One region of the Peptacetobacter sp. AB800 genome, then DNA from elsewhere that is predicted to be linked to it. Evidence: riboswitches for the same ligand, from Rfam matches in the RefSeq annotation. Region 1 holds a riboswitch; the other holds the start of a gene.
The links. A riboswitch is a leader RNA that binds a small molecule or an ion and turns the genes downstream of it on or off. The one in region 1 is predicted to bind thiamine pyrophosphate.

Region 1 (3,974 bases):
ATAGACAAAGGTGTTCTATTCTTACATGTACCTAAAAAGCCAATCGCTGAGCAGTGGGATAAACAGTTTGATGAGTTAGTTTCTGAAGAGGATAAAGAAAATAAAGAGGACTACTCTGACCAGTTCAAATGGCATTTATTCAGCTTTGAACTTCTTCCTGCTCTTACAGGTGACGAAGCCAGAGCAGCTTTTGATAAGGAAGAAAAACACGAGCTTTACCTATTCTTTGAATATGCAGATGAAGCTTACATAATTGGAAACGCAAACCTAATTACTGCAAAAGACATAGATGAATTATATGGAAAAAGCGAGTTAAATTCATCAGACTTCTATTTCTTTGATCCACTAAACAGTTGGACTTATGTAGTACCTCACGAAGAAGAACTTGGACCATACTTCTACAAGGCTAAATAATTTTAGATACTAAATTATAGCAAAAAGGTAATTCGCCTATTATAAATAAATTTTTCTTAGGAGGAATTTAATATGAAAATAGAAACAGTACTTGGAGATATCACAAAACAAACAGACGTAGAAGCAATCGTAAATGCAGCAAACAACAGCCTTCTAGGTGGTGGCGGTGTAGACGGGGCAATACATCGTGCAGCAGGACGAGAACTTCTAGCAGAATGTAGAACGCTAAACGGATGTGAAACAGGGGAAGCAAAAATAACATCCGCATACAAACTACCTTGCAAATACATAATTCACACAGTTGGACCAATATACAGAGGTGGGAACTCTGGTGAGCCACAACTTCTTGAAAATGCGTACAAAAACTCTATGAAAGTAGCGCTACAAAACAAAATTCGCACAATTGCATTTCCATCAATATCAACTGGAATATACAGCTATCCATTAGAACAAGCTGCAGAAATAGCAGTAAAAACAGTAAATGATTTCTATATGGAGCATCCAAACGAATTTGATTGCATAAGATTTGTACTATTTGATGAAAGAACAAAACAAGCTTATGACAACGCAATAGATAAAATAAAACATAAATAAATAGATATAAATAAACATAAAATATATAAACAGAATTGGAGAATAAACTATGAACAACAAACCATTACAAACGTCAGAATAAAATGATGGATGCCAAATGGATTTTTTCTAACGTCATCTCTTTTACTCGGAATTATATCAATTCGAACTCGACTATCTGCAGACGGCTCACAACTTTGAAATGTGTTACTCTAAAAGTGTGAGCCGTCGAAGCCAGGAGGTGAGAATGATATAATTTTGAGTAAAAAAAGAGATGCCATTAGAAAAATCCATTGGCATCCTCAATTATTCAAAGTGTCCCTGACAGGAATTGAACCTGCGACACCCGCTTTAGGAGAGCGGTGCTCTATCCTGCTGAGCTACAGAGACATATTTAAATCGTATATAACTAATAACATATTAAATATTATATCACTAAAAATATTACTTTTCAAAAAAATTTCCAACCCTTTCATTCATTTTCCAACATCAAAACTTCTACACAATTGAAAAAAACTATTATCTATGCTATCATTTAATTAGTTGAATTTTTAAAATAATTTAAAATCAAGCAGGGGAGCTTTTTCGGCTGAGAGTAGGTAAAACCTAGACCCTTAACCTGATTTGGATAATGCCAACGTAGGGAGAAGATAAGATATCAAACACGAGCCTTTGTTGGTTTCGTGTTTTTTTATTTTTAAAATCTCTCTCAATACTAAAAAGACTGGGGGAATTAAAATGTTAAAATCAACTATCGAAAATGTAAGAGAAATATCACCACTTATCCACAACATCACTAATTATGTTACTGTAAACGATGTTGCAAATATAATATTAGCTTGTGGTGCAAGCCCTATCATGGCTGACGATTCTGAGGAAGTTGAGGATATAACTTCTGTGTGTACTGCTTTAAACATCAATATCGGTACACTTAATAGAAACACAATCCCTTCTATGATATTAGCTGGTAAAAAAGCAAACGAATTAAATCATCCAACTGTGCTAGATCCTGTTGGTGTAGGTGCAAGTAATTTAAGAAATAAAACTGCTAAAGAATTACTTGAAAATGTGAAATTCTCTGTAATAAGAGGAAATGTTTCAGAAATAAAATTCTTAGCTACTGGTATCGGTGCTGGAAAAGGTGTCGACGCGGCTGTTGGCGATGCAGTTACTGAAGAAAATCTTGACTCTATGGTGAAATTTGCAAAATCATTTGCAAAAGAAACAGGTAGTATAATTGCAATAACTGGTGCTATAGACTTAGTTGCCGATGCTGAAAGATGCTTTGTAATCAGAAATGGTAGAGCTGAAATGGGAAAAATAACTGGAACTGGATGCCAACTTTCTGGACTAATTGCCTCATTTATCGCTGCAAATCAGGACAATATGCTTGAAGCAACTGCAGCTGCTGTAATAGATATGGGACTTTCTGGAGAAATTGGTTGGTCTAATATGGAAAAAACTGACGGAAACTCTACATACAGAAACAGAATAATTGATGCAATTTACAATATGGATGCTAAAACATTGGAAGAAGGTGCTAAATTTGAAAGCAAGTAATATAAATGGAAAAGATTTACAGTTATACGCTATAACTGACAGACATTGGCTAAACGGAAGAACTCTTGCTGAACAGGTAAGAGAATGTCTTGAAGGTGGAGCTACTATACTTCAAATAAGAGAAAAAAATCTTCCAGAAGATGAATTTTTAGAAGAAGCAAAGGAAATTCAGGCTCTTTGCAAAGAATTTAAAATACCATTTATCGTAAATGATAATATAAATATCGCAGCTGAAATAAAAGCTGACGGTGTTCATGTTGGACAGGAAGATATGGACGCTAAAAAAGTTAGAGATATGCTTGGAGAAAATGCAATTTTAGGTGTATCTGCATCTACAGTTGAGGAAGCTTTAAAAGCAGAAAGAGATGGAGCTGACTATCTTGGTGTTGGGTCAGTCTTCCCTACTTCTACTAAAGGAGATGCTGACAGCGTAACATTTGAAACATTAAAAGAAATATGTAAAACTGTATCAATCCCAGTAGTTGCAATAGGTGGAATAAATTCAGATAATTTATTAAAACTAAAAGGCAGTGGAATAGATGGTGTTTCTGTTATAAGTGCAATATTTGCAAGTGACGATATAACTGCTGCCACTAAAAAACTTAAAGAACTAACTGAAGAATTATAAATCTTATCTTTTTAAGGAGGAATGGTTATGAAAGTTGCTTTAACAATAGCAGGAAGTGATTGTAGCGGTGGTGCAGGCATTCAAGCTGATATTAAAACTATGACTACAAACGGCGTATTTGCAGAATCTGTAATCACAGCTTTAACTGCACAAAACACAACTGGAGTATTTGGAGTATTTGAATCCTCTCCAGAATTTGTCACTCAGCAATTAGATGCAGTATTCACAGACATTTACCCAGATGCTGTAAAAATAGGAATGGTATCCTCTGCTCCGATTATAAAAGCAATAGCAGAAGGATTAAAAAAATACGAAGCAAAAAATATTGTAATAGATCCAGTTATGGTATCTACAAGTGGCTCAAAACTACTTCAAGACGATGCAATTTCTACACTTGAGGAAGTTTTATTCCCTCTTGCAACGCTTCTTACACCAAACATATCAGAAGCTGAGATACTATCAAACATCAAAATCAATTCAGCAGATGATATGACGAAAGCTGCAGAAATAATCGGTAAAAAATACAATGCCGCAGTCCTTTTAAAAGGAGGTCACAGTATAAATGATGCAAACGACTTATTATACTCTGACGGAGAATTTAAATGGTTCAGCGGAAAAAGAATCGACAACCCAAACACTCATGGAACAGGCTGCACACTTTCTAGTGCAATAGCTGCAAACCTAGCAAAAGGAATGAATTTGGATGAATCTGTTGAATCTGCAAAGGCTTATATTTCTGGTGCTTTAGCTGCAATGCTAGACCTTGGAAAAGGTAGTGGACCAATGAATCACGCATTTG
Region 2 (3,974 bases), on a different contig from region 1:
GTATGGTAATACAACAAATCCTTCATCAGCTAAAACTTTAGTAGCTTTTATTGTTTCTTCGTTGTCTGGAAGTAAGTATCTCATATCTGATATAACTTCTATTTTTATAAAATCTCCACATCCCATTTTTCTAGAAATTCTAGCTATTCTTATCGCTTCTTCTGCATTTGTAGCTCCTGAAGTATTTGGAAGTATTGTCATATCTTTAGGTATGTAAGTAAGTATATTTTCTTCTTTGTTTCTTTCGTCTAAGTCTACTCTTCTAAGAGCCATTGTTATTATTTCACTTCCACTAGCTTCTATAACTTTTGGAAGCATATCATTTGAGCCGTATTTTCCTGTTCCTATTAGAAGTCTGCTATCAAATTCATGTCCTTTTAATACTAATTTATCCATTTTTTATTCCCCCTATTTTTAGATTACTTTCAATAATCTTTTTTATAATAAAATAATAAAATTATTCGCCATCTACTAGTATCTGTACTACTTTATTTGCCATGTGATTTGCACAAATCGAAACTCTAGGAGCCATTAATCCATCTCCTTCTTTAGCTTCATTTACAAAATCTCCACAAATATAAAACTTATCTCTTATTTTTTTAGTCTGTATTATGTTTGAATCATAGTATCCAGCCATTCCTGAAGAAGCAACTAGATACTTATCTCTCATGTGTATCAATACATAATTGCTTATTTCTGCCTTGCAATTTGGATTGTCAAAGGCCTCTACAATAATATCTGCTTCAGAAAATAACTCCATATTTTCCTTGCTTATTTTTTCATTTACCAAAGTTATATCTACAAAAGGATTTATTCTTTCAATATTTTCTTTTGTAGCCTCAGTTTTGAGTTTGCCAATATCATTTATGAAATAATTCTGTCTATTTAGGTTTGAAGGCTCTACAACATCAAAGTCTGCAAGTATTAATTTTCCTACTCCAATTCTTGCAAGGGAACTGGCTATATTAGAGCCAAGTCCCCCTAATCCAAGAATTGCAACCCTTCCTTTTTTCAAAGCCTGATGAACATTTGGCGTATGTCTAGCAGTTAAAAGAGCTTCAAATTCTTCAAGAGTAGGTTTCTTACCTTTTTGAATAAGTACTACTCTATCATTCTCTTTTAATACCTTATCCTCTATTGGGAATCCATTTACAATTATTACATCACAAAGTTTGTTGTATTCATTTTTTAATTCTTTGGCAGTTATACCTTCTTTAGCAGATATTTTCTTTTCATTTAGAAAAATATCCATTATTTTTAACCGCCTCCAACGAAAGCTATTAATTCCACCATAGCTTCTTTATCTGGTATATAAGTATCGTATTCAGATTCGTCTACTATTTTCATATCTATCTCAACAACTACTCTGTTTCTGTCTATTTTGTAGTTTTCTAGTATCTGAGAAACAGTAGTACCTTCTGGAAACTGTACTTCTTTTCCATTAACTTTCATATATTGCACCTCCATTTCGTTGCAATATTTTATTTATATAAATTTATATCTTAGTCAAATACTAAATCCACTTCTTCACCGTTGAATATTTTATTAACTGTTCTAAGTGCACACATTTTTCCGCACATAGTACAACTATCTTCGTGTTCTGGTTTAGAAGAATCTCTGTATTTTCTTGGTTTTTCTGGATCTAATGCTAATTCGAACATTGTAGCCCAGTCTAATTCTGCTCTGGCTTTAGACATAGCATTATCCCATTCTCTAGCACCTTTTATTCCTTTTGCTATATCTCCTGCATGTGCAGCAATTTTTGTTGCAACTATACCTTCTTTCATATCATTTAAATCAGGTAATCTTAAGTGTTCTGCTGGAGTAACGTAGCATAAGAAGTCTACACCTTTAGATGCTGCAAGTGCTCCACCTATTGCACTAGTTATGTGGTCGTATCCTGGAGCAACATCTGTTACTAGAGGTCCAAGTACATAGAATGGAGCTTCATGACATAATTTTTTTTCTAACATTACGTTAGCTTCTATTTCGTTTATTGCCATGTGTCCTGGTCCTTCTATCATAACCTGTACATTTCTCTCCCAAGCTCTCTTAGTAAGTTCACCTAAGTTTATAAGTTCCTGTATCTGAGCATAGTCAGTAGCATCTGCTATAGAACCTGGTCTACAAGCATCTCCTAAGCTTAGAGTAACATCGTATTTTTCGCATATATCAAGTATTTTATCGAAGTTAGTTAACATAGGGTTTTCTTTATTATTCATATACATCCATCCAAATAATAAAGAACCTCCTCTTGATACTATATGAGTTAATCTCTTATCTTTAGCTATTCTATCTCCTATTTCTTTAGTAAGACCTGCGTGTATTGTCATAAAGTCTACACCGTCTTTTGCATGCTGTTCTATAACCTGTAAGAACTGCTCTTCTGTTATTTTTACTAATGCAGTTTCTGTAAATCCAACAGCATCATACATAGGAACAGAACCTATCATTGCTGGAGATATTTCTACTACTTTTTCTCTGAATTCTCTTGTTTTACCATAGTTACTAAGATCCATTATAGCTTCTGCTTTCATTTCTATAGCAGTTTTAACTTTTTCTAATTCCCGGTCTATATCTTTACAGTCTCTTGATATACCAAGGTTTACGTTTATTTTAGTTTTTAACCCTTTACCTATACCTTCTGGGCTAAGTGATTTATGGTTTTTGTTGGCTGGGATAACAACTTTCCCCTGAGCAATTAATTCTCTTAATTCCTCTACGTCCATCATTTCTTTATCGGCAACTATTTCCATTTCTTTAGTTATTATTCCTTTTTTAGCTGCGTCAAGCTGTGTAGTGTAAGTCATACAAATACCTCCATTTTTTATATTGAAAGCAATTTTTGCCCTCTTTTCGTTATTTTTTGCAAATAAAAAAGTGCTTCCCTTACTTAGGAAAGCACTTTCATCTTCTCTGTTATACTAGTTTTGTACTTTTTATTCGTTGTACTCAAACTTTTACTTTATTGAAAATTTTCTACTAGCTTCCCTTCGCAAGCATTATCTTGATCAGGTGTTTAGGGTTTGTAAGTTTTTGGCTTTCTCTCTCAGCTGACCTTATTTCAGCGCCCCTAGCATCGATATTATGTTTTTAACACTTCACTTAATAAATTGTGAATACTTTTCCATTTGATTTGAGTATATCATAACAATTTGAATTGTTCAAACATTTTATTTTTTGATTTATAAAACTTTACTATAAAATACTCAAAATCTATTCATAAAAAATATCAAATCTTTAGCTTTAATTTAAGTATCTATTAATTAGCTTTGTCTTCTTTATGCCAGTATTCAACATTTTCTAATCCTTCTATTCCATCAACAAAGAATTCTGGATCTTTTATACCAGCTTTTTTCTGTCTAGTATAGTCTTCTAAAGCTATATATGCATATTTTCCTAATTTAGCGATAACTATCATGTTGATGATTGCCATAAATGCCATGAATAAGTCAGCTAAATCCCAAACAACCTGAAGTTTTGCTATTGATCCGAAGAATACCATACCACAAACTAAAACTCTGTATACATTTAAAGCTCCTTTGCTTTCAGTTACGAACTGTATATTAGATTCTCCGTAGTAGTAGTTACCAACTATTGAACTGAATGCAAATAAGAATATACATACTGCTAAGAATATTCCACCTACTGGTCCTATATGAGCAGTAAGAGCTTCCTGAGCTAAAGCTATACCTTCATTTCCACTTGTTGCATATCCATTGTAAAGTAATACCATAAATGCTGTACAAGAACATATTATTATAGTATCTGTAAATACACCTAATGTCTGGATTAATCCCTGTTTAACTGGATGAGAAACTTCTGCTGTTGCAGCTGCATTAGGAGCAGAACCCATACCTGCTTCATTAGAGAATAGACCTCTCTTAACACCAGTTAAAAGAACTGTCATAAATCCTGCACTTGTTCCAGCTATCATCTGTCTTGGTTTGAAAGCATCTGCAACTATTGTAGCT

Region 2: linked by a shared signal. The riboswitch ahead of thiC (phosphomethylpyrimidine synthase ThiC) and the one ahead of thiM (hydroxyethylthiazole kinase) in region 1 are both predicted to bind thiamine pyrophosphate.

What each region holds. Positions count from the first base shown of each region.
Region 1 is NZ_JBLOUI010000032.1:8,209-12,182, reverse strand. Features, by position in the region: gene ACK2WN_RS09175 (DUF4275 family protein) at 1-414, shown strand, start outside; gene ACK2WN_RS09170 (O-acetyl-ADP-ribose deacetylase) at 487-1,008, shown strand; tRNA gene ACK2WN_RS09165 (tRNA-Arg) at 1,304-1,377, opposite strand; TPP riboswitch at 1,551-1,650, shown strand; gene thiM (hydroxyethylthiazole kinase) at 1,726-2,547, shown strand; gene thiE (thiamine phosphate synthase) at 2,525-3,175, shown strand; gene thiD (bifunctional hydroxymethylpyrimidine kinase/phosphomethylpyrimidine kinase) at 3,203-3,974, shown strand, end outside.
Region 2 is NZ_JBLOUI010000027.1:28,693-32,666, forward strand. Features, by position in the region: gene ACK2WN_RS08485 (thiazole synthase) at 1-396, opposite strand, end outside; gene thiF (sulfur carrier protein ThiS adenylyltransferase ThiF) at 458-1,252, opposite strand; gene thiS (sulfur carrier protein ThiS) at 1,258-1,452, opposite strand; gene thiC (phosphomethylpyrimidine synthase ThiC) at 1,503-2,810, opposite strand; TPP riboswitch at 2,972-3,085, opposite strand; gene ACK2WN_RS08505 (alanine/glycine:cation symporter family protein) at 3,263-3,974, opposite strand, start outside.